3 regions of the Streptomyces sp. AM 2-1-1 genome follow, and region 1 is predicted to be linked to each of the others. Evidence: riboswitches for the same ligand, from Rfam matches in the RefSeq annotation. Region 1 holds a riboswitch; each other region holds the start of a gene.
What was found. A riboswitch is a leader RNA that binds a small molecule or an ion and turns the genes downstream of it on or off. The one in region 1 is predicted to bind cobalamin.

Region 2: linked by a shared signal. The riboswitch ahead of PZB77_RS09620 (ribonucleoside-diphosphate reductase subunit alpha) and the one ahead of PZB77_RS01285 (CbtB-domain containing protein) in region 1 are both predicted to bind cobalamin.
Region 3: linked by a shared signal. The riboswitch ahead of PZB77_RS25010 (cobalamin biosynthesis protein) and the one ahead of PZB77_RS01285 (CbtB-domain containing protein) in region 1 are both predicted to bind cobalamin.

Annotation. Positions count from the first base shown of each region.
Region 1 is NZ_CP119147.1:293,874-301,336, reverse strand. Features, by position in the region: gene PZB77_RS01310 (glycoside hydrolase family 43 protein) at 1-490, shown strand, start outside; gene PZB77_RS31210 (GNAT family N-acetyltransferase) at 559-900, opposite strand; partial or broken gene PZB77_RS31205 (pirin family protein) at 919-1,818, opposite strand; gene PZB77_RS01300 (carboxymuconolactone decarboxylase family protein) at 2,024-2,512, shown strand; gene PZB77_RS01295 (undecaprenyl/decaprenyl-phosphate alpha-N-acetylglucosaminyl 1-phosphate transferase) at 2,893-4,104, shown strand; gene PZB77_RS01290 (histidine phosphatase family protein) at 4,168-4,806, opposite strand; adenosylcobalamin (AdoCbl) riboswitch at 4,918-5,008, shown strand; gene PZB77_RS01285 (CbtB-domain containing protein) at 5,054-5,269, shown strand; gene PZB77_RS01280 (CbtA family protein) at 5,291-6,076, shown strand; gene PZB77_RS01275 (tetratricopeptide repeat protein) at 6,175-6,528, opposite strand; gene PZB77_RS01270 (hypothetical protein) at 6,721-6,846, shown strand; gene PZB77_RS01265 (DUF389 domain-containing protein) at 6,896-7,463, shown strand, end outside.
Region 2 is NZ_CP119147.1:2,291,524-2,298,986, forward strand. Features, by position in the region: gene PZB77_RS09595 (GntR family transcriptional regulator) at 223-987, shown strand; gene PZB77_RS09600 (DUF3311 domain-containing protein) at 1,270-1,542, shown strand; gene PZB77_RS09605 (sodium:solute symporter) at 1,539-3,173, shown strand; gene PZB77_RS09610 (hypothetical protein) at 3,286-3,927, shown strand; gene PZB77_RS09615 (GNAT family N-acetyltransferase) at 3,975-4,487, shown strand; cobalamin riboswitch at 4,677-4,816, shown strand; gene PZB77_RS09620 (ribonucleoside-diphosphate reductase subunit alpha) at 4,958-7,375, shown strand; gene PZB77_RS09625 (ribonucleotide-diphosphate reductase subunit beta) at 7,375-7,463, shown strand, end outside.
Region 3 is NZ_CP119147.1:5,747,823-5,755,285, forward strand. Features, by position in the region: gene PZB77_RS25000 (putative cobaltochelatase) at 1-1,490, opposite strand, end outside; gene PZB77_RS25005 (cobyric acid synthase) at 1,487-3,172, opposite strand; gene PZB77_RS25010 (cobalamin biosynthesis protein) at 3,169-4,161, opposite strand; cobalamin riboswitch at 4,286-4,420, opposite strand; gene PZB77_RS25015 (hypothetical protein) at 4,582-4,812, opposite strand; gene PZB77_RS25020 (inorganic phosphate transporter) at 4,825-6,105, opposite strand; gene PZB77_RS25025 (class II aldolase/adducin family protein) at 6,405-7,088, shown strand; gene PZB77_RS25030 (alpha/beta fold hydrolase) at 7,216-7,463, shown strand, end outside.

The DNA of each region.
Region 1 (7,463 bases):
GCGTCAGCGCGATCCGGAGTGCGGCGCCCGCACGCGGGTCGACGCCTCCGGTGGAGGCCGCGGCGGCCTGGCCGTACGCCTCGACGAGGCGCACCACTACCAGGTGGAGAGGGAGGGCGACGCGGTGCGGGTCGTCGCCCGTATCGGCCCCCTGCGCCACGTCGTCGCCGAACGGACCGTGCCCGTAGGCCCGTTGACGTTGCGCGTCGACGTGATCACCACCGGTCTCCTGCCGCCCACCGTCACCACCCGCAGCGCCGGGCCACAGGCCGGCGCGGGCCTGCGGGTCGGCGCCCCTGACGCCCTTCGGCTCGGTTACGAGTGCGACGGCAGCGACGGGAGCGACGCGGGGCGGTTCGAGATCCTCGCCGAACTCGACGGCCGCTACCTCACCACCGAGGTGGCCGGAGGCTTCACCGGCCGGGTGATCGGCATGTACGCCACCCGGGGCAGCGTGGCCTTCGACTGGTTCGAGCTGAGCCCTGCCTGAGTCCGCTCCGCCCGACGCGCCCGGAAGGCCCTGGAGAGCGGGGCGCGTCGGTTCCGCGGCGGGCGGAATCAGTGGGAGCGCGCCGATTCCAGCCACTCCAGGACCTCCGGGGTGACCGGGTCGCTGATGTCCGCGAACTCCTCGTGCTTCGTGAGGAACTTCGCCACGTAGGGGCAGACCGGCACGATCCGCTTCCCCGAGGCCCGTACGTCGCCGAGTGCCTGCTCCACCAGAAGGGATGCCAGACCCTGGCCGGCGAAGGCCTCGTCGATCTCGGTGTGGAAGAAGACCCGCTGGTCGCCACGGTCGCGGTACGCGGTGAGTCCCGCGCGCACACCGTCGACGTGGATCTCGTAACGGTGCCTGGCGTCGACGCGCTGGACGCTCGGAGTGGCGCCTGACGGGGTCATGGGAAGCCTTTCGCTGGGAGAGGGGTTGCCTCGCGGGGCGAGGGTGGCGTTCGGGAGCAAGGGGGCGGGGATCCGGTTTCCGGGGTAGCCGTCGACGTGGCCGAAGCGGTCCGACGCGGCCTCCCACTCCTCGCGCGCCTCGACGATGTCCTCGTGGGTACGGCCCACGAAGTTCCACCACATGACGATCTTCTCCCCGAAGGGAACACCGCCGACCAGCACCGCCCGCGCGGGCACGTCCGATTCGTTGGTCAGGGTCATGCTGCCGTTCCCCGGGCCGACGTATCCCAACTCGGCCGGACTCAGGAGGGTTTCACCGAGGCGGACGTTCCCCCGGTCCACGAGGAGGCCGTGCTCGAAGGCGTGGTCCGTCTTCAGGGTGACGCTCGCGCCGGGAGCGAGGACGAGTTCCGCGCCGAGCAGCGGCGTGAACGTCGGGACCGGAGAGGTGTCCCCGGCCAGGGACCCGAGGAACACCCGGAGCACGGCACCGTCGACGACGACGGGCTCGGGCGCGTGGTGCCGGAAGTCGCGGTCGGCGTGCCGGTGTGCGTCGGGGAGCGCCACCCACAACTGCACCCCGTGCAGCACGGCCGTGTCCGGTGTGGAGACCTCGGTGTGGCTGATCCCGCGGCCGCCGGTCATGAGGTTGAGCTCGCCCGGGCGTACGAAGGCGTGGCTGCCCAGACTGTCGCGGTGCTCGATCTCCCCGCTGAAGAGCCAGCTGACCGTCTGCAGACCGATGTGCGGATGGGGAGCCACGTCCATGCCGCCCGTGCGGGCGACGTCGTCCGGTCCGTAGTGGTCGATGAAGCACCAGGCGCCGATGAGGGTGCGCGCCTTCTGCGGCAGCGTGCGCCGCACCGTCATGGCCCGGGGGCCGCCGAGGGGTACGTCCCGCGCCGTGAGCACGTCCACGCGGGGGGCGGGCTCCGCCGCGGCGCCGGGCCCTTCGGCGCCGGGGGGCCGCGTGTGCCGGTCAGGGGCGACGCCGCTCTCCCCGGGAACGGGGCCCCCGCCGGAGGTGCTTTCATGTTCAACGATCATGCTCGATGGTAAGCCGTCGTCCGCCCGGGCGCACGGAGAGGTGGAAGGGGCGACGCGCCCCGGTGAGGAGACCAGGGTGAGCGGCGCCGAGACGGCACAGGAGAAGCGACGGGTGTACATCGACAAGCAGAGCCCGGCGGCCTACCGCGCGCTGGTCGCGACCTCCGAAGCGGTGCGCGCCACCGCGGAGAAGGCCGGGCTGAGCCGGACCCTGGTGGAACTGGTCAACCTCCGGGTCTCCCAGATCAACGGCTGCGCGTACTGCCTGGACGTCCACACCCGGGCCGCCCTCCGCGCCGGCGACACGACCCGGCGCCTGGGGGTACTGGCCGCCTGGCGCGACACCGAGGTGTTCACCGCCCAGGAACGAGCCGCCCTCGCCCTCGCGGAGGCGGCCACCCGGCCCGCCGACGCCCAGCTGCAGGAGACCTCCTACGCTCTGGCCCGGTCCGCCCTCTCCGAGGACGAGATCGCAGCGGTGATCTGGGTGGCCGTCGCCATCAACGCCTTCAACCGGGTGTCCATCATGAGCAAGCACCCGGTGCGAGCCGTTCCGGCGCAGTGACACCACCGGCCCCAGGCGATCTGGGGCCCGCACCGTCGCTCTCGGCCGTTCCCGCCGTTCCCGCCGGTGCAAGCGTTCTTGCCGTGCCTGCCTCTCGCGGGCTGACGTACGGGGCCGCGTACGCCTCACGCCCCTGTCGGCCGACCGGACACGGTGGACCTCCCGTCCGCTGCCCACCTGTTCGGTTTTCCTCGAACTCCAATCAAAATGTCCCTCTGCGTGTTATTTGGGGCATATCACTACATGTGCACCTTAGGTTGTGGAACGACTCCACTCGGGTGGCGCGGTGTGCCGCCCGGTCGCGCGTTCCGGGAGTGCCGTGCGGGGGCTCCCGGCGGCGGACGACGCCACGGGGCCAGGAACGAGGAAAGGCAGAGCAGGTGAACGTGGTCGGCGTCATCATCTCCGGGGCGGTCGCGCTGGTGATCACCGTGGCACTCACCGCGGTCGTCCGCGGGCTCGCCCCGGTCATCGCGGCGAAAGGCGGCCGCCGAGGGCCCCGGCGGACCGTCGGCGCCGGTGTCGCCGTCGTCCTGGCGACCACCGGCGTGATGGTGGCCGCCCCCCGCCTGGGCCTTCCCGAACCCGGCGCGGGCGTGCGCTTCCTGCTCACCGCGTCCGCCGCGGTCGCGGTACTCGGACTGGTGAAGGAGGTGCGCCCGGTCGGTGCCCGGACGGAACTCGTCCTGCGCACCGTCCTGGCGGCACTCGTCGCCGCGTTCTCCGGGCTTTCCCCGGTGGCGGCAGTGGGCGGAGCCGTCCTCATGGTGCTCCTCACCCACGCCCTGCAACTGCTGGAGGGCTCGGACGGCACGGCGGCCGGAGTGACCGTGGTCCTCGCCGCCGGACTGCTCGCCTGCGCCGCCGTCGACCACCACCCCGGTGCCGTGCTGCTGCTCGCCGTGGCCGGCGCCTCGGTTCTCGGCGTGATGCCGTACAACTGGCCGCCCGCGCGCGTCTATTACGGCTCCTGCGGCTCGCAGTACACCGGCTTCCTCCTCTCCGGCGCAGCCCTGCTGGTGCTCTCCGAGGCCCCCGACGGGAGCGCCGCGTGGGTGTCGGTCCCCGTGCTGATGACGATGACGCTCGCCGATCTGGTCCTCGTCCTGCTGTCCCGGAAGAAGGCGGGCCGGTCCTTCCTGGCAGAGGCCCAGGACCACGCGGTGCACCGGCTCCGCCGCCTGCGCCTGACGCCCAGGGGAGCGGCGGTCACCATGATCCTGACGACGGCGGCCTGCGCGTCCACCGGCACCCTCATCCACACCGGGGTGATCCACCCCGCGGTCGGCCTGGCCGTGCCGGCGGGCGCCGCCCTCGCGGTGCTGGCGCTGCTGCGCGTACCGGTCCACTCCGCACCCGCGCCGCGTACCGGCGTACGCCGTAAACCCGTCAAGGACGCCGCGGCCCCGCAGACCGCAGCGGGTACGCCGTCGCGGCGGGCGGCCTCCGTGCCCGGCCCCGCACAGCAACTCTCCACCCCCGGTCGGAAGGCGGCTGCGACGCCCTCGCGGGCATCCACCGCACCGCAGATCGCCGCGACCAGGAAGTCGTCCGAGGGGCGCCCCTCTGACCTGGCCGGCGACCGGCGCTGAACCTTCTCGCACCGGCTGCTCCGACCGCTCTCCGGAGGGAGGCTCGGGCAGGGCCGGTCCGTCCTACGCGCGGGCCGCCGCGCCGCCGGAGCCCGGGAGCGGGGCGCCCAGCGTCAGGTTCCACCGGCCCGCCCGCCCGGTGAGGGCGACGAGGGAGAGGGGCGCCACGTCGAGGCGCCAGAACGCCGCCGGGGGAAGGGCCACCGCGTGTACGACCGCCGCGCGGACGACGGCGGGTTCCGCGACCACCAGGACCCGCCCGTCCCCCTCACTCGCGCCGTCCGCCCCGGCGAGCGAGTCCAGCCAGCCGCCCACGCGTCCGAGCAGGCCGTGCAGGGACTCGCCCCCGTGCGGCGCCGCCGCGGGATCACCGAGCCAGGCCGCGACGCCCTCCGGTTCGCCGGCGGACACCTCCGCCAGCCTCCGCCCCCGCCACCGCCCCATGTCCCAGTCGTGCAGGACCGGTTCGGGGACGGGCCTCACTCCGAGCGCCCGCGCCGTACGCAGACAGCGTTGCGAGGGACCCGACAGGTGGCGCCCGGCGTCCGGGACCGCCGAAGCGGCGGCACGGGCACGGCGCTCGCCCGCGGGATCGATCGGACGTGCACCGTCCCCGGCCTCGCCGTCGTCGGCGCCCGCGAACCTCGCCTCGCGCAGCGCCGGCCCCGGAGCCGGTGAGAGGAACGTCACCCGCAGCGTCATTCCGTCCATTTCCTCTCGCTCAACGCCCATTCCCCATGGGTACGTTGGGGATCGACCGGCACATCGCACCATGGCGGCCCCCGAACACAGGCGCTATGGTCTGACCAGCATGACGACGGAGCACGGAAGTCCGGTGAGAATCCGGCACGGTCGCGCCACTGTGAACCCGTAACCGCGGGAAGTCAGACCCAGCACCGTCGTCTCAGGCACCACGATCGGGACGCGTGTTCCCCCAGGAGGTTCTGCCATGGCACATACTGCCGCACCCGCAACCGGCGTACCCGCCGTCACCCCCCTCTCGCTGAAGGCGATCGCCCCGTGGGCCGTCTTCTTCGGCGTTCTCATGCTCGTCCTGCTGTACTTCGTCGGCGCCGAGCAGGGAGCTACCTCGCTCATCTCCGGCGAGGCCGTGCACGAGTGGCTCCACGACGGCCGTCACCTCCTCGGCTTCCCCTGCCACTAGGACACGGGGAAACCGAACTCCATGAACTCCCTATCCGTTCGAGCGCTCCTGCTCCGCGGCATGCTCGCGGGCCTTGTCGCGGGCGCCGCGGCGCTCCTCGTCGCCTACTTCCTCGGTGAGTCGCGCGTGGACGCGGCCATCGCCCTGGAGGAGGCCCACAGCCACGTTCACAGCCACGACCACCACGGCGGTGAGGAGTTGGTCAGCCGCACGATGCAGGCCACCGGCGGTCTCGCCACCGGCATCCTCGTCTTCGGCGTCGCCGTCGGCGGCATCGCGGCACTCGTCTTCTGCTATGCCCTCGGCCGCATCGGCGCCTTCGGCCCCCGGGCCACCGCGGCCCTGGTCGCGGGGGCGGCGCTGCTCTCCGTGTACGTCGTACCGTTCCTCAAATATCCGGCCAACCCGCCGGCCGTGGGCGACCCGGACACCATCGGGCAACGTACCGGCCTGTTCTTCCTCATGGTGGTGCTCAGCGTGCTGCTCGCCGTCGCCGCCGTGATCGGCGGGAGGAGGCTCGCACCGCGCCTCGGCAACTGGAACGCGACGATCGCCGCGTCCGCCGGATACGTCGTGCTGATCGGGCTCGCCTATGTGTTCCTGCCGTCGTTCGACGAGGTGGGCGCGGACTTCCCGGCGAGCCTGCTCTGGGAGTTCCGGCTCTCCACCCTCGCCGTCCAGGCCACCCTCTGGGTGAGCTTCGGGCTGGTCTTCGGCGCCCTCACCGAACGGCTCCTCCTCCCCTCGCGGGAACGGGGCGCGGCCACCCGGGAGAGTGCTCCCCGGCCCGCCGGGGTGGTCGGCTGACGTGTGCGTGTGCGGCCGGAGAAGTCCTCTCCGGCCGCACACGTCCCGCACGCCGCGACGGTACCTGCCGACGGTTCACTCCCCGACAGGCCCGGCCGTCAGTCGTCGGCGCCGGGGAAATCGCCGTTCAGCGCGGCGGCCATCCGCAGGTGCGGCTTGGCCTCCTCGTGCCGCCCCTGGCGCTCCAGCGTGCGTCCGAGGAGCAGCCGGGCGTAGTCCTCGACGGGGTCGCGCTCCAGCACGGTCCGCAGCTCCGCCTCGGCCTTCCCGAGCCGCGCCGAGTGGTAGTAGGCCCGGGCGAGCAGCAGCCGCGGGGCCACCTGCTCGGGAACCTCCTCCACGAGCCCACCGAGGATGCGCGCCGCCGTCAGGTACTCCTTGGCGTCGAAGAACATCTCCGCGCGGTTCCACCGGTCGGCGGCCGTGCCGAACTCGTAGTAGCCCTGGTCCATCTGCTTCCTCCTCTGCCGCCGGCGAAGAGGCCGTTCCCGGTCTCCCGCCCGTGTGATCGCGACAACCCACCTCTGTCGTTGAAAATTCCACCAAATTGGCCGGGGGTGTACGGCGGGCTCGCGGCGACGCCGCCGGACGTTCGGTGAGGTGCGGGGCATGACGGGAGGCGTCCGGACGAGGAGGGCGTGGCCGTGACCTCGTCCGCCCGTCGCGTCACCGCCGGGGGAGCCGTCGCCCCTTCGCGAGGACGTGCCACCCTGGTGCTGCGCAAGAGCCCGGACCACAAGGACCAGCGGCTGTCGCTGCGCACACTGTGACGGACCCGACCGCCCCCGTCGCGACGGCCGTCCTTGGGAGGGTTTCTCCGTGTTGCATCTGCGTCTGATCGTCCCGGCCGACCGCACGGAGGAGGTGCTGAGCCTGCTGGAGGGCAGTGTCGGCACCACTCATCTCGCGGTACTGCCGGGCGCGGCCCGCTCCCCGGCCGGTGACCTGGTGCTGTGCGACGTCGCCCGGGAGGCGGGGGACGAGCTCATCGGCGGGCTGCGAGGGCTCGGCATCGACCGCACGGGCTCCATCACGGTGGAGAACCTGGATCTGACGCTCTCCGCGCACGCCGAAGAGGCGGAGGAGCAGGCTCCGGGCGAGGGTGCGGACGCCGTGCTGTGGGAGGAGCTGACGGAGGTCACCCACGAGGAGTCGACGTTCAGCATCACGTACGTGGCGTTCCTGACGATCGCCACGATGCTGGCGGCCGTCGGTGTCATGCTGGACAACGCGATCCTGATCGTCGGCGCCATGGCGGTGGGACCCGAGTTCGGCCCGTTGGCGGGGGTCTCCACCGCTCTGGTGCAACGGGCGCCGCGTCTGGTGGCCCGCTCGTTGGTGGCCCTGGTGGGCGGGTTCGCGGCGGCGATGGTGATGACGGCCGGGT
Region 2 (7,463 bases), 2.0 Mb from region 1:
GGGGTGTCAAGGGTGTATAAGAAGTGCACTCGCGTCCGTTATAGGACCGACACCTAGGGTCTTTTGATCGAAAGACCTCGAAGCTGGATCACCCGTGGGACGGCGGGCCGACGACACGGCCGGATGGGGAGGACGACACCCCTGGGCCGGACCGTGCCACCATGTGAGCCGCGACGTACGGAGGAGCCGGTGACGGCAGTACAGCAGGTGGGGAGAGGGACCATGAGCGCCGGTGAGGTCAGTCCCGCGAGCGGGACCGGGACGGGTGCGCGCATCGCGCGGGTGCCCAAGTACTACCGGCTCAAGCGCCACCTCCTCGACATGACGGACACCATGCCGCCCGGCACCCCGGTGCCGCCCGAACGCACCCTCGCGGCCGAGTTCGACACCTCCCGCACCACGGTGCGCCAGGCCCTCCAGGAACTGGTCGTCGAGGGCCGGCTCGAACGGATCCAGGGCAAGGGCACCTTCGTCGCCAAACCGAAGGTATCCCAGGCGCTCCAACTCACCTCCTACACCGAGGACATGCGTGCCCAGGGCCTGGAGCCCGCCTCCCAGCTGCTGGACATCGGCTACGTGACGGCGGACCAGGCGCTGGCCGGGCTGCTCGACATCACGACGGGCGGCCGGGTGCTGCGCATCGAGCGGCTGCGCCTGGCCAGCGGGGAGCCGATGGCCATCGAGACCACGCACCTCTCGGCCAAGCGCTTCCCCGCGCTGCGGCGTTCGCTGGTGAAGTACACCTCGCTCTACACCGCCCTGGCGGAGGTGTACGACGTCCGTCTCGCGGAGGCCGAGGAGACGATCGAGACCTCGCTCGCCACCCCGCGCGAGGCGGGCCTCCTCGGCACCGACGTGGGTCTCCCCATGCTGATGCTCTCCCGGCACTCGATCGACGGGCGGGGCGAGCCGGTGGAGTGGGTGCGCTCGGTCTACCGGGGCGACCGGTACAAGTTCGTGGCCCGGCTCAAGCGGCCGGTGGACTGACCGGCGGACGGGCGGACCGCGGGGGGCGGGGCGGTTCCGGAGGGGCGGGCCGGAGGACGTGTTGCCCCCACCCGTGCGAGGGCGACCGGCCCCCTCCCCCGCGCGCCGCGGCACGATCGCGCCCGCAGCGACGATTTTCGGCCAAGCATGAACCAGAACCGTTCCCTCTCCGTGCCGTTGACGGAAAGAGTCCCGTCGCCGGGAAGGCATACGGCCGGCGCACCCGGCCGGGGCGCCGGCCGTACGTGACCATCGGCGGTCAGCGAGGAACGGAGTCAGTCCATGCCAGAAGTGTCAGCGCCCACCCCACCCCCGACGGCGAAACCCCCGGCGGTGACTCCCCTGCGGGTGGTCATCGCGATATGCCTCGCCGCTCCGTTCGTGGCGCTGCTCTGGGTCGGTTCGTACGCGAAGACCGACCCGACGTTCATCGGCATCCCGTTCTTCTACTGGTACCAGATGCTCTGGGTGGTCGTCTCGACCGGGCTGACGATGATCGCGTACACGCTGTGGAACCGTGACCAGCGCGCCCGCAAGGGGGGTGCTTCCGCGTGAAGGACGGCGTGAACGGCGTGGCACTCGCCGTCTTCATCTTCTTCTTCCTGGCGGTCACCGTCATGGGCTTCTGGGCCGCCCGCTGGCGGCGCGCGGAGAACGAGCAGAGCCTGGACGAATGGGGTCTGGGCGGACGGTCGTTCGGTACCTGGGTGACCTGGTTCCTGCTCGGTGGCGACCTGTACACCGCGTACACGTTCGTCGCCGTCCCGGCGGCGATCTACGCGGCGGGGGCCTCGGGCTTCTTCGCGGTCCCGTACACGATCCTGGTCTACCCGCTGATCTTCACCTTCCTGCCGCGGCTCTGGTCGGTGTCGCACAAGCACGGGTACGTCACCACCTCCGACTTCGTCCGAGGGCGCTTCGGCTCCCGGGGCCTGTCGCTGGCGGTCGCGCTGACCGGCATCCTCGCCACGATGCCCTACATCGCCCTGCAACTCGTCGGCATCCAGGCGGTGCTGGACGTCATGGGCGTCGGCGGCGGCGAAGGCACCAACTGGTTCGTCAAGGACCTGCCGCTGCTGATCGCCTTCGCGGTCCTCGCGGCGTACACCTACTCCTCCGGCCTGCGGGCGCCCGCGCTCATCGCGTTCGTCAAGGACGGTCTGATCTACCTGGTCATCGCGGTCGCGATCATCTACATCCCGATCAAGCTGGGCGGCTTCGACGACATCTTCGCGGGGGCGAGCGCGAAGTTCTCCGCCGCCAACGAGTCCGCGGGCAAACCGGTGGCCGGGATCGTCCCCGGTGACGCGGGCCAGTGGGGTTACGCCACGCTGGCGTTGGGCTCGGCGCTGGCGCTCTTCATGTACCCGCACTCGATCACCGCGACGCTTTCCAGCCGCAGCCGTGAGGTGATCCGGCGCAACACCACGATCCTGCCGCTGTACTCGCTGATGCTCGGCCTGCTGGCGCTGCTCGGCTTCATGGCCATCGCCGCCGGGGTCAAGGTGGCCAACGGCCAGCTGGCCATCCCGCAGCTCTTCGAGAACATGTTCCCGGACTGGTTCGCCGGGGTGGCCTTCGCCGCCATCGGGATCGGCGCGCTGGTACCGGCCGCCATCATGTCCATCGCGGCGGCCAACCTCTTCACCCGGAACATCTACAAGGAGTTCCTGAAGCCGGACGCGACGCCCGCCCAGGAGACGAAGGTCTCCAAGCTGGTCTCGCTCCTGGTGAAGGTCGGCGCGCTGGCCTTCGTGCTCACCATGGACAAGACGGTGGCCATCAACTTCCAGCTGCTGGGCGGGATCTGGATCCTCCAGACGATGCCCGCCCTGGTCGGCGGCCTGTTCACCCGGTGGTGCCACCGCTGGGCGCTCCTCGCGGGCTGGGCGGTCGGCATGCTGTACGGCACCCTGGCGGCGTACGGCGTGGCCTCGCCGACCCAGAAGCACTTCGGCGGATCGTCGAAGGAGATCCCGGGCATCGGCGAGATCGGGTACATCGGCCTCACCGCGTTCGTGCTGAACGTCGTGGTGGTGGTCGTGCTGACCCTCGTCCTCCGCGCGGTCAAGGCGCCCGCCGGCGTGGACGAGACCTCCCCGGAGGACTACACGGCGGACGCCGGTGACGCGGGCGTCGAGGCGACGCTGCCGCCGGCCACCGTGGGTGCGCCGGGCGGTCACTGACCGGCCCCGTCCCGCGCCGGGCGAACCGCACGCCGGGCCGTCGCGTCCTCTCCCCGGAGGGGCGCGGCGGCCCGGCGGCGTTCCCACCCCACGCGTACGGAAGGATGTGCTCATGACATCTCGCACCCGGCTGCACGGCCTCTGGCCCGCACTGCTGGTCCTCACCCTCGCCGGCTGCGGCACCGAGCACGCGGACGCGGGCGGCGAGGCCCCGGTCGGCGCACCGGACCCCGCCGAGCTGGAGGCGCGGGCGGCCCACCTCCAGACCCGCACCGACCACGTCTACGTCACCGAGATCCCCGGATACACCCTGGCCCTGCAGTCGGTGGGCGTGCTCGGCGACGACGGTTTCGGCAGCTCGTACACGGACAGGAACGGCCACGTGATCCAGCTCGGTGTGGAGCGCGCCGCGTACTCCCCCGCCGACTGCGGCGAGAAGCAGCCCACCGACGGCTCGCCCGGCTACACCGTCTGCGAGCACGAGGACGACGGCTGGTACAGCGCGACCGCCCTCGGCCACGCCTACGCCCGCACCGAGGGAGACGTCGTGGTGACGGTCAGCGCCGGGCTCCCCGGCGTGGACCGCGCCACCCTGCGCACCGCGGCCGACGCGGCCCACCGGGCGGACGACGCCGAGCTCGACAAGGTCCTCCCGCCCCTCGGCGAGGCGCCCGGCTCGCAGCCGATCGAGCGCGGCGACCTCCCGCCGAACGGCGACGGCGCCCCGAACAACGAGGTGGGCGCGAGCGGTTGAGCCGCCCCGGTCGCACGCGCACCGGGGCGTTCGGCGAAAATCGGGGGATGGACCTGACGATCAGAAGCGCCGCACCCGAGGAGTACGCCCTCCTCGGCGAGATCACGGCGCAGGCGTACCTCGGCGACGGCCTGCTCAGCCTCGGCGAGGACGACCCCTACCTGGCGAGACTGCGGGACGTGGCCGGCCGCGCCGCCGGGGCGGAGGTATTGGTCGTGGTGGACGACACCGGCACCGTGCTCGGCGGGGTCGCCTACGCCCCGCCCGGCAGCCCTCTCTGCGACGTCGCGGCGCCGGACGAGGCGGAGTTCCGGATGCTGGCGGTGGACAGGGCGGGACGCGGCCGGGGAGCCGGGGAGGCGCTCGTACGGGCGTGCGCGGCGCGGGCCCGGGCGACCGCCGGGGTCACCGGGCTGGTGCTGTCCACCCAGCCGGCCATGACCGGCGCGCACCGGATCTACCGGCGGCTCGGCTTCGCGCGCACCCCGGAACGCGACTGGTCTCCGGTCCCGGGCCTGACACTGCTCACCTACCGGCTGGACCTGGGCGCCGCCGGCTGAGGCGGTGCCGTGTGGCCGAGGCGGTGCCGTGTGGCCGAGGCGGTGCCGTGTGGCCGAGGCGGTGCCGTGTGGCCGAGGCGGCCGCCGCGCGATCCCCCCGTGGGCCCGGTCTCCTGCCGGTAACGACACCCCCGGGGACCCCCGGGGACCCCCGGCACCCCAGGCACAAGATGTGGGGTGCGTCCGCGGCACCGCCCCCCACATGTATGCTCGTCTCGCTGTCGTCGCAGGGGAATCCGGTGCGAATCCGGAACTGTCCCGCAACGGTGTGAACCGCGCGTTTCGCGCACCTTCGAGTCCGGCTACCTGCCGACAGCGCGTCCGGCTCACCCGAACCGGACGCCCGTACGTCCGGGCCTCGCGGATGGGCCGGTGGACGCCGTGTGCGGTGTTGCCCGTCTCCAGGTGGCACGCCCCGCGGCCCTCCCCTCCCCCGCCGGCCCAGGGCCGAGTGAGGGAGAGCACCACCCGTGACCATCGCGCCCGCCGATCCGGCGTCCGTGCCCGCGGCCGCCGCGGCGACCGAGCCCGCCGACGGCCCCGGGGCCGCGCTGCTGCGCACCTTGACCGCCCTCACCGCGGACCTGCCGGACACCGACCCGGGCAGGGTCGCCGCCGCCGCGCTCCGCGGCCGCAGCGCGCATGCCGACGAGGCGGAGCTGCGGAGCCTGGCCACCGAGTCGGCCGCCGGCCTGATCGCGGACGACCCCGCCTACTCCCGGCTCGCCGCCCGGCTGCTCACCCGTACGATCGCCGCCGAGGCGGCCGGTGAGGGCGCGGTGTCGTTCTCCGCTTCGGTCGCCATCGGTCACCGCGAGGGCCTGATCGCGGACCGCACCGCCCACTTCGTGGCGCTGCACGCGGTCCGGCTGGACGCACTGGTCGACCAGGCGCTCGTGGACGGCGCCGACGACCGGTTCGGCTACTTCGGGCTGCGTACCCTCCACAGCCGCTACCTGCTGCGCCACCCGCTCACCCGTCAGGTGCTGGAGACGCCCCAGCACTTCATGCTGCGGGTGGCCGCCGGTCTCGCCGAGGACGACACCGACCGGGCGGTGGACGAGGTGGCCGCGCTCTTCGGGCTGATGAGCCGGCTGGAGTACCTGCCGTCCTCCCCCACGCTCTTCAACTCGGGCACCCGCCACCCGCAGATGTCCTCCTGCTACCTGCTGGACTCGCCGCTGGACGAGCTGGACTCCATCTACGGCCGCTACCACGAGGTGGCCCGCCTCTCGAAGCACGCGGGGGGCATCGGTCTGTCGTTCTCCCGCATCCGCTCGCGCGGCTCGCTGATCCGGGGCACCAACGGGCTCTCCAACGGCATCGTGCCGTTCATGAAGACGCTGGACGCCTCCGTCGCGGCGGTCAACCAGGGCGGCCGGCGCAAGGGCGCGGCCGCCGTCTACCTGGAGACCTGGCACGCGGACGTCGAGGAGTTCCTGGAGCTGCGCGACAACACCGGTGAGGACCAGCGGCGTACGCACAACCTGAACCTGGCGCACTGGATCCCGGACGAGTTCATGCGCCGGGTCGACGCCGACGCGGCCTGGTCGCTCTTCTCGCCCGCCGACGTCCCCGAGCTGGTCGACCTCTGGGGCGACGCGTTCGACACCGCCTACCGGGCCGCCGAGGCGAAGGGCCTGGCGCGCCGGACGCTGCCCGCCCGCGAGCTGTACGGACGGATGATGCGCACCCTGGCGCAGACCGGCCAGGGGTGGATGACGTTCAAGGACGCCTCCAACCGCACCGCCAACCAGACCGCCGAGCCGGGCAGGGTCGTGCACTCCTCGAACCTCTGCACGGAGATCCTGGAGGTCACCGACGACGGCGAGACCGCCGTCTGCAACCTCGGCTCGGTCAACCTGGGCGCCTTCGTGGCGGACGGGGACATCGACTGGGAGCGGCTCGACGCCACCGTGCGCACCGCGGTGACCTTCCTCGACCGGGTCGTCGACATCAACTTCTACCCGACGGAGCAGTCCGGCCGGTCCAATGCCCGCTGGCGGCCGGTGGGTCTGGGCGCGATGGGCCTCCAGGACGTCTTCTTCCGGCTGCGCCTGCCGTTCGACTCCGCGGAGGCGCGCGCGCTCTCCACCCGCATCTCCGAGCGGATCATGCTCGCCGCGTACGAGGCTTCCTGCGACCTCGCCGAGAAGTCGGGCCCGCTGCCGGCGTGGAGCGAGACCCGCGCCGCGCGCGGGGTGCTGCACCCGGACCACTACGACACCGCTCCGGCCTGGCCGGAGCGGTGGGAGGCGCTGCGCGCCCGCATCGCGAAGACCGGCATGCGCAACTCGCTCCTGCTCGCCATCGCCCCCACCGCCACCATCGCCTCGATCGCCGGGGTGTACGAGTGCATCGAGCCGCAGGTCTCCAACCTGTTCAAGCGCGAAACGCTCAGCGGCGAGTTCTTGCAGGTCAACGCCTACCTGGTGGACGAGTTGAAGCAGCTCGGCGTGTGGGACGCGCGGACCCGTGAGGCGCTGCGCGACGCCAGCGGCTCGGTGCAGGGCTTCGGCTGGATCCCGGCGGACGTGCGGGCGTTGTACCGCACGGCGTGGGAGATCCCGCAGCGCGGCCTGATCGACATGGCGGCCGCCCGTACGCCGTACCTCGACCAGAGCCAGTCGCTGAACCTGTTCCTGGAGACGCCGACCATCGGCAAGCTCTCCTCGATGTACGCGTACGCCTGGAAGCAGGGGCTGAAGACGACGTACTACCTGCGTTCGCGCCCGGCGACCCGGATCGCCCGCGCCGCTTCCGGCACGGCGAACGCCGCTGCCCCGGCTGCCGCCCCCGCCGCCATCCCCGTCCAGCAGGCGGTCTCCGACGCGGAGGCGCTCGCCTGCTCCCTCGAAAACCCCGAGTCCTGCGAGGCCTGCCAGTGATGACCACCAACGATTCCACCGCGGGCGCCGCAGTGAAGAACCTGCTCGACCCGGGCTTCGAACTGACCCTGCGCCCCATGCGCTACCC
Region 3 (7,463 bases), 5.5 Mb from region 1:
CGGCGCACCACGAGACCCCGCCCCGACCGGCCGCGTGCCCGCTGGTGGGGTGCCGCCGCGTGAACGGTCGCCGCCATGTGCAGCTTGGTCAGCGCCCCCTCCGGACGCCGCGCCCCCGTCGTCCGCCCGTGCTCGGTACGGGCCCGGGACCGGCGGCCCGCCGCGCCCTCACCGAGACCGGGGACGCTCAGCGCCTTGGTCCGGAACGGCTCGGCCGCCGCGACCGGCTGCTGCTCGCCACCGGCCGGACCACCCCGGCCGTCCTGCCCGCCGTCCGGGGCGCCCGCGCTCTCCGGCGACGGCGACTGCTCCGACGGCGACGGTGGCGCGTCCTCGGGACCGCCCCCCTGCGGCGGCACCCCGCCTCCGTCGCCCGGCCCGTCCGGATCGGGATCGGGATCACGGTCGGAGTCGGAGTCGGAGTCCGAGTCGGGGCCGGGACCCCCGTCCCCGCGCCGCTCGTCCCGTCGGTCCTCCTCCTCGGCGGCCTGACGGAGCGTCTCGTCGAGCTTCTCCTCGTCGAGCCCCGGCGCGTCGAAGGGATTGCGCCGCCGCCGGTGCGGGAGAGCCAGCAGGGCGGCCTGCCGCACGTCGTCGGCGGTCACCTCCTCGCGGCCCGCCCAGGCGGCCAGCGCCGTCGCGGTCCGCGCCATCACGATGTCCGCACGCATCCCGTCCACCTCGAACGCGGCGCAAGTCGCGGCGATCCGCCGCAGCGCCCCGTCCCCGAGGACGACCCGGGGGAGCAGGGCGCGGGCGGCGGTGATCCGCGCGCGCAGCGCGTTCTCCTCGTCGGCCCACACCGCCGCGAAGGCCGCCGGATCGTCGTCGTACGCGAGACGCCGCCGCACGACCTCCACCCGCAGATCGGTGTCCCGGGAGGCGGCCACCTCCACCGTCAGCCCGAACCGGTCCAGCAACTGCGGCCGCAGCTCGCCCTCTTCGGGGTTCATCGTGCCGACCAGCAGGAATCGCGCCGCGTGCCGTACGGAGACGCCCTCACGCTCCACGTACGAGGCACCCATCGCCGCCGCGTCCAGCAGCAGGTCCACCAGGTGGTCGTGGAGGAGGTTGACCTCGTCCACGTAGAGGATGCCCCGGTGCGCGTCGGCGAGCAGACCCGGCTCGAAGGCCTTCACGCCCTCGGCGAGCGCCCGTTCGATGTCGAGCGCGCCGACCAGCCGGTCCTCGGAGGCCCCGACCGGCAGCTCCACCGTCCGCGCCGGCCGCGCGACGCCGGGCGCCGCCGGGTGCGGGCCGTCCGGGCACGCCGGGTCGGGGGAGACCGGATCGCAGGAGAACCGGCAGCCCTGCACGACCGCGACCCGCGGCATCAGCGCGGCCAGCGCGCGTACGGCGGTGGACTTCGCGGTCCCCTTCTCCCCGCGCACCAGCACCCCGCCGACCGCCGGCGACACGGCGTTCAGCAGCAGCCCGAGCCGCAGGTCGTCCTGACCGACGATCGCGGTGAACGGATACGGCGTGTTCACAAGGCCTCCAGAGAGATGTCCGGGACGGGGTCGGAAAGGTCCGTACGCAGGGCGACCGGCGGCTGTGCGGGCGCGGGTGCGGACCGGGATGCGGGTGCGGGTGGGGGTGCGGACGACGGCACGGACCCCACGTCCGCCCCCGCCCCCGGCAGCACCGGGGCGCCCGGTCCGACGAACGGCAGCCCCGCCGGGGCGCCCTCCTCGATCAGGCGCCACAGGGCATCGGTGTCCGCGTGCTCCTCGATCAGGTCGCCCAGCAGGTCCAGCTGCTCCTCACGGAGCGCGGCGAAGCTGGTGTCCGGGGCGGCGGTGAACCGCCGCCCGGCGGCCCGGGCGACCTCCGCCAGGAACGCCCGCCGGAACGCGTCGCTCTCCAGCGACCCGTGCCAGTGCGTCCCCCACACCTGGCCCACCCGGCACCCGTCCAGGAAGGGCTCGCCGCCCCGCACGTCGGCGACGCCGTGGTGGATCTCGTACCCCTCGACCGGCGCGCCGAGCGCCGTACCGACCGGCCGGGCCAGCGTCTTCTCCCGCGCGAACCGGACACGGACCGGCAGCAGGCCCAGACCCTCCACCACCCCCGCCCGGGACTCGACCTCGTCCTCGACGCGCTCGCCGAGCACCTGGAAGCCGCCGCAGATTCCCAGCACCGGACGGCCCTCGGCCGCCCGCCGGACCAGGGCGTCCGCGAGCCCCCGGGCGCGCAGCCACTCCAGCGCCTTCACGGTGCCCCGGGTACCGGGCACCACGACCAGGTCCGCGTCGGCCAGCTCCTCCGGCCGGTCCACGAACCGCACGATCACACCCGGTTCCGCGGCGAGCGCGTCCACGTCGGTGAAGTTCGACATCAGCGGCACCGCGCACACCGCGACCCGCAGCACGTCCTCCCCGTGCGGAGGGGCCACGACCGACTCGCGGACGCTGCCGCGCAGCGACACGCGCAGCCCGTCCTCCTCGTCGATGCCGAGGCCGCGGGTGAAGGGCAGTACTCCGTACGTCCGCCGCCCGGTCAGCCCCAGCAGCATGTCCAGACCCGGCTCCAGCAACGACACGTCACCGCGGAACTTGTTGACGAGGTACCCCGCGACCAGCTCCTGGTCCTCGGCGCTCAGCAGCGCCGTCGTACCGAAGAACGAGGCGAACACCCCGCCCCGGTCGATGTCGCCGACGACCAGCACCGGGAATCGCGCGGCCCTCGCCACCCCCATGTTGACGATGTCGGTGCGCCGCAGATTGATCTCGGCCGGACTGCCCGCCCCCTCGCAGATCACGGCGTCGTACGTACCCCGGAGCTGTTCCAGACACTCCACGACCGTCCCGAAGAGCGACTCCTGCCGGCCCCCGTGGTAGCCGCGCGCGCTCATCTCGCCCACCGGCCTGCCCATCAGCACGACCTGGCTGGAGCGGTCGCCACCGGGCTTGAGCAGCACCGGGTTCATCAGCGCGGACGGCTCCACCCGGGCGGCCTGCGCCTGCATGGCCTGAGCCCGCCCGATCTCGGCGCCCTCCCGGGTCACGAAGGAGTTCAGTGACATGTTCTGCGCCTTGAACGGGGCGACCCTCACCCCCTGGCGCACCAGCCACCGGCAGATCCCCGCCGTGACGACGCTCTTCCCGGCGTCCGAGGTGGTGCCCGCGACGAGCAGGCCGCCGCCCCGCCGTGTGCCGGTGCCGCCGCTCATGCCCGTCCCCGTTCCGTGCTCGCTCGTCCCGCCGGTCGCCCGGCCACCAGTCGCTCCGCGGCCAGCCGTCCGGCGGCGCAGACCACCAGGGCCAGCACACCGACCCGGCGCGACAGCCGTACCGCCCGTTCGATGTCGCCCCTCTCCACGCTCACGTCCCGTCCCCCCGCGCCGTTCAGCACCGGCCGGTGCTCGACCCGCCCGCCGTACGCGAGCGTCCCGCCCAGCCGTACGCCGAGCGCCCCGGCGAACGCGGCCTCCACCGGGCCCGCGTTCGGGCTCGGGTGGCGGCCGGCGTCGGCGCGCCAGGCCCGGACCGCCTGCGCCGGCCGCCCGCCGGCGGCCACCGCGAGGGCGGCGGTGAGCCGGGCACCCGGCCAGCCCGCGACGTCGTCCAGCCGGGCCGAGGCCCAGCCGAAACGGCGGTGGCGCGGCGAGCGGTGACCGACCATCGCGTCGAGCGTGTTCACCGCGCGGAAGCCGGCCAGCCCGGGGACCCCGGCCAGCGCACCCCACACCAGGGCGCCGACGACGGCGTCCGAGGTGTTCTCCGCGACGGACTCCACGACGGCACGGGCGATCCCCGGACCGTCGAGCGCCTGCGGATCGCGGCCGCACAGATGCGGCAGTCGCTTCCGGGCCGCCTCGACGTCCCCGGCGTCGAGCGCCGCGCCGATGGACCTGGCCTCGCGCCCCAGCGACGTACCGCCGACGACGGACCAGGTGACGGCGGCCGTCAGCGCGACGGCAGCGCCGGGAGTGCGGCGTACGGCACGGGCCGCGAGCGCGGCCGCCCCCACGGCGGCCCCGGCGCACACCAGGGTGTGCAACGCGCCCCGGCCCCGGTGGTCGCGCCACAGACGCCGCTCCACGGCGGCGGCGGCCCGGCCGAAGCCAGCGACCGGATGGCCCCGCCGGGGGTCGCCCAGCAGCCGGTCGGCGACCAGCCCCGCTGTGGCCCCGTACGCGAAGACGCGGGCTCCACGCACCGCTCAGCCCGCCGTGCGACGCAGGGTCCCCAGGGGGGTCGGCAGAGGGTCGGGCGCACGGCGGCCGGGCATGGCGTGTGTCCTCACTCAGGGTCCGCGCCCTGGTTCGACGAAACGGCGACGAGAGTGTCCTGGCTCCCGGAACGGCGGCGTTCCCTCGCCGGTCCGCGGGTCCGCGCTGCGGACCGTGACCAGGCTCTGGGGCGCCGCCTCCCGGTGACAGTGGCGGGACCGCGCCGGATTCGCACCGGCTTCCTCTGCTGTCGCCGAAATGGCTCCGGCAGTCCACCACGCAGCGCGAAGGCCAGTCAACTCGCCGTTGACCTGCGGGGCCGCAGTGTGCGCGGACACACATCGGGCCGGACACACGGGGTGTCCGGCCCGACGAGCGGAAAAGGGGGTGCCCCCGGGGGGAGCGGGTCAGGCGACGATCAGGTAGATGCCGTACACGACCGCCGCCGCGCACAGCGCGAAGGAGGCGTACGCGCCGGTGCGCACCAGTGCGGAGGCCGAGCCGGAGACACTGCCGCGGAGTTCGCCGGCCCGCTTGGCGAGGCCGACGACGCCGAGGCTGAAGAAGCCGACCAGCGCCACGGTGACCACGAGGCTGACACCGAAAACGGTGGCGAGTGCTGCCCAGTCGATTTTCATGGGGGCGAGTCCTTACACCGCTGCCGGACGGGCCGGGTCGGTGGTCGCGGGGAGGGGGGTCGGGAGCGGCGAGGGGATGGTGGCGGTGAGACCGGTGACCGGGAGACCGGCGGCCGGCACCGCGGCGGGCGGCGGGGAGACGGCGACGACGGCCGCGGCGACGACGTCCGCGGGCTCATGCTCCGCCCCGGCGATGTCCGCGTGGCCGACCGGCCGGCGCCGCGACAGCTGCCAGATGACCCCGGACCCCGCCACGAGCAGCACGGCGACCAGCACGATGCCCCAGGTGCCCTGCCGGGTCAGGAACTCGGCGCCCGCGCCGACCAGGCCCGCCGCCGGGAGCGTCAGGCCCCAGGCGACGAACATCCGGGTCGCGGTGGACCACTTGACCGTCCCGCCCTTGCGGCCGAGCCCGGCCCCCATCACCGCGCCGGAGCACGACTGCGTGGTGGAGAGCGAGAAGCCGAGGTGCGAGGAGGCGAGGATGACGGTCGCCGCGCTGGTCTGGGCGGCGAATCCCTGCTGCGGCTGGAGGTCCGTCAGCCCGGTGCCCATCGTGCGGATGATGCGCCAGCCGCCGAGGTACGTACCCAGCGCGATGGCCAGACCGGCCGAGAAGATCACCCAGACCGGCGGGTTCGAGCCGGGGGAGAGGACGCCACCGGTGACGAGCGCCAAGGTGATGATGCCCATCGTCTTCTGCGCGTCGTTGGTGCCGTGGGCGAGCGAGACGAGACCCGCGGACGCGATCTGTCCGGCCCGGTAGCCCTTGGCCGTCGACTTCAGCTGCGCCTCGTCGGTGATGTTCCGGTTGACGCGGTACGACAGTTTCGTCGCGAGCATCGCGGCCGCACCCGCCACCAGCGGGGCGGCGACGGCGGGCAGCAGGACCTTGGTGACGACGGTGCCGCCGTTGACCGAGGACCAGCCCGCGGACATCACCGCGGCGCCGATGAGGCCGCCGAACAGGGCGTGGGACGAGCTGGACGGCAGACCGACCAGCCAGGTCACCAGGTTCCACAGGATGGCGCCGACGAGCGCCGCGAAGATGACCTCGGTTCTCAGGCCGTCCTCGGAGACGATCCCGCCGGAGATCGTCTTCGCGACCTCCACCGACAGGAAAGCGCCGACCAGATTGAGGGCGGCCGACATGGCCACCGCTGTCTTGGGCTTCAGGGCGCCGGTCGAGATGGTGGTGGCCATCGCGTTGGCGGTGTCGTGGAAACCGTTCGTGAAATCGAACACGAGAGCTGTCGCGACGACTATCGCGAGCAGCAGCGTGATGTGTTCCATTTACCCAGGCAATCGTTCGACGTCATTGGCAGGGTGAACGTAAGCAACCTGGGTGAACGGAAGATGAACTGGGCGGGGCGTCGCGGTGCCCTTCGGCGGGGCGGGTCATTCCGCTCGAGTCCGCGGAAGATCGCCCGGAGCCGCCGGCGCGGTGCGGGGACTGCCCCCGACCGGCGAGTCCCTCCGCACGAGGGAGCCCGCCGGGCCCCCGGATGTCTTTCCGGTCACGTTCCCGCCCGGTCGCCCGGTCCCCGGCGGATTCACAGGAAGCCGTCGTGGCGGTCCCTATGATCTCCTCCATGACCGAGGAGCGGGCGGCGAAGCGGAACCCACCGGAGCGGCACGCGCTCGCCCGGGCATGGGAGGACCTCGTCCGCACGGCGCGCAGGACGGCGGCGGAGGGGCTGGTCGTCGGTACCTCCGGCAACGTCTCCGTCCGCGTGGGCGACACCGTCCTGGTCACCCCGAGCGGAGTTCCGTACGACCGGCTCGGCCCCGAGGACCTCCTCGGCGTCGACCTCACGGGCCGCCGCACCGTCGGCACCCTCACCCCCACCAGCGAACTCCCGCTCCACCTGGCGGTCTACCGCGCCACCGGCGCCCTCGCCGTCGTCCACACCCACGCCGTGCACGCCACCGCCGTCTCGACGCTCGTCGACGAGATCCCGCCCGTGCACTACGCCGCCGCGATGCTCGGCGGACCGGTCCGCACCGCCGGTTACGCCCGCTACGGCACCCCCGAACTGGCGGCGAACATGCTCACCGCCCTCCGCGACCGCACCGGCTGCCTGCTCCGCAACCACGGCACGGTCACCTACGGGACGCATCCGGACGAGGCGTACGAGCGCACCGCCCAGCTGGAGTGGCTCTGCCGGGTCTGGCTCGCGGCCAGTTCCGTCCCCGGCCGCGCCCCCTCCCTGCTCACCGCGGAGCAACTCGACGAGGTCTCCGACGCGCTGCGGACCTACGGCCAGCCGGGCTGACCCGGCCGGCGCCTCCGGGGGCCCGCACCCGGCCGCCGCCCCACGCGGCACGCCCCGCGACACGCCGCCCCCACCGGACGGCCCATCCCACTGGCCTCCCGCACCCCCTTGCCCCGAGACTGGGGCCGTGCGCCAGGCAACAGCGACGGCAGCGGCCGTGTCCACGATCCTCGGCGCCGGCGCGGCAGCGGTCGCCGTCGGCAGATACGCCGGCGGCACCGCTCTCACGGTGCCCGCCGGCCGCCCCCTTCCCGCCGACCGCGGCCTGACCGTGCACGCGACGGCGCCCGGGCAGGTGACTCTGACCCGCTCCTTCGCCGCGCTCCGCCCCGGCGTCTGGGGACTCTCCGGCCCGGACGTGCACGCCGTCGTCGG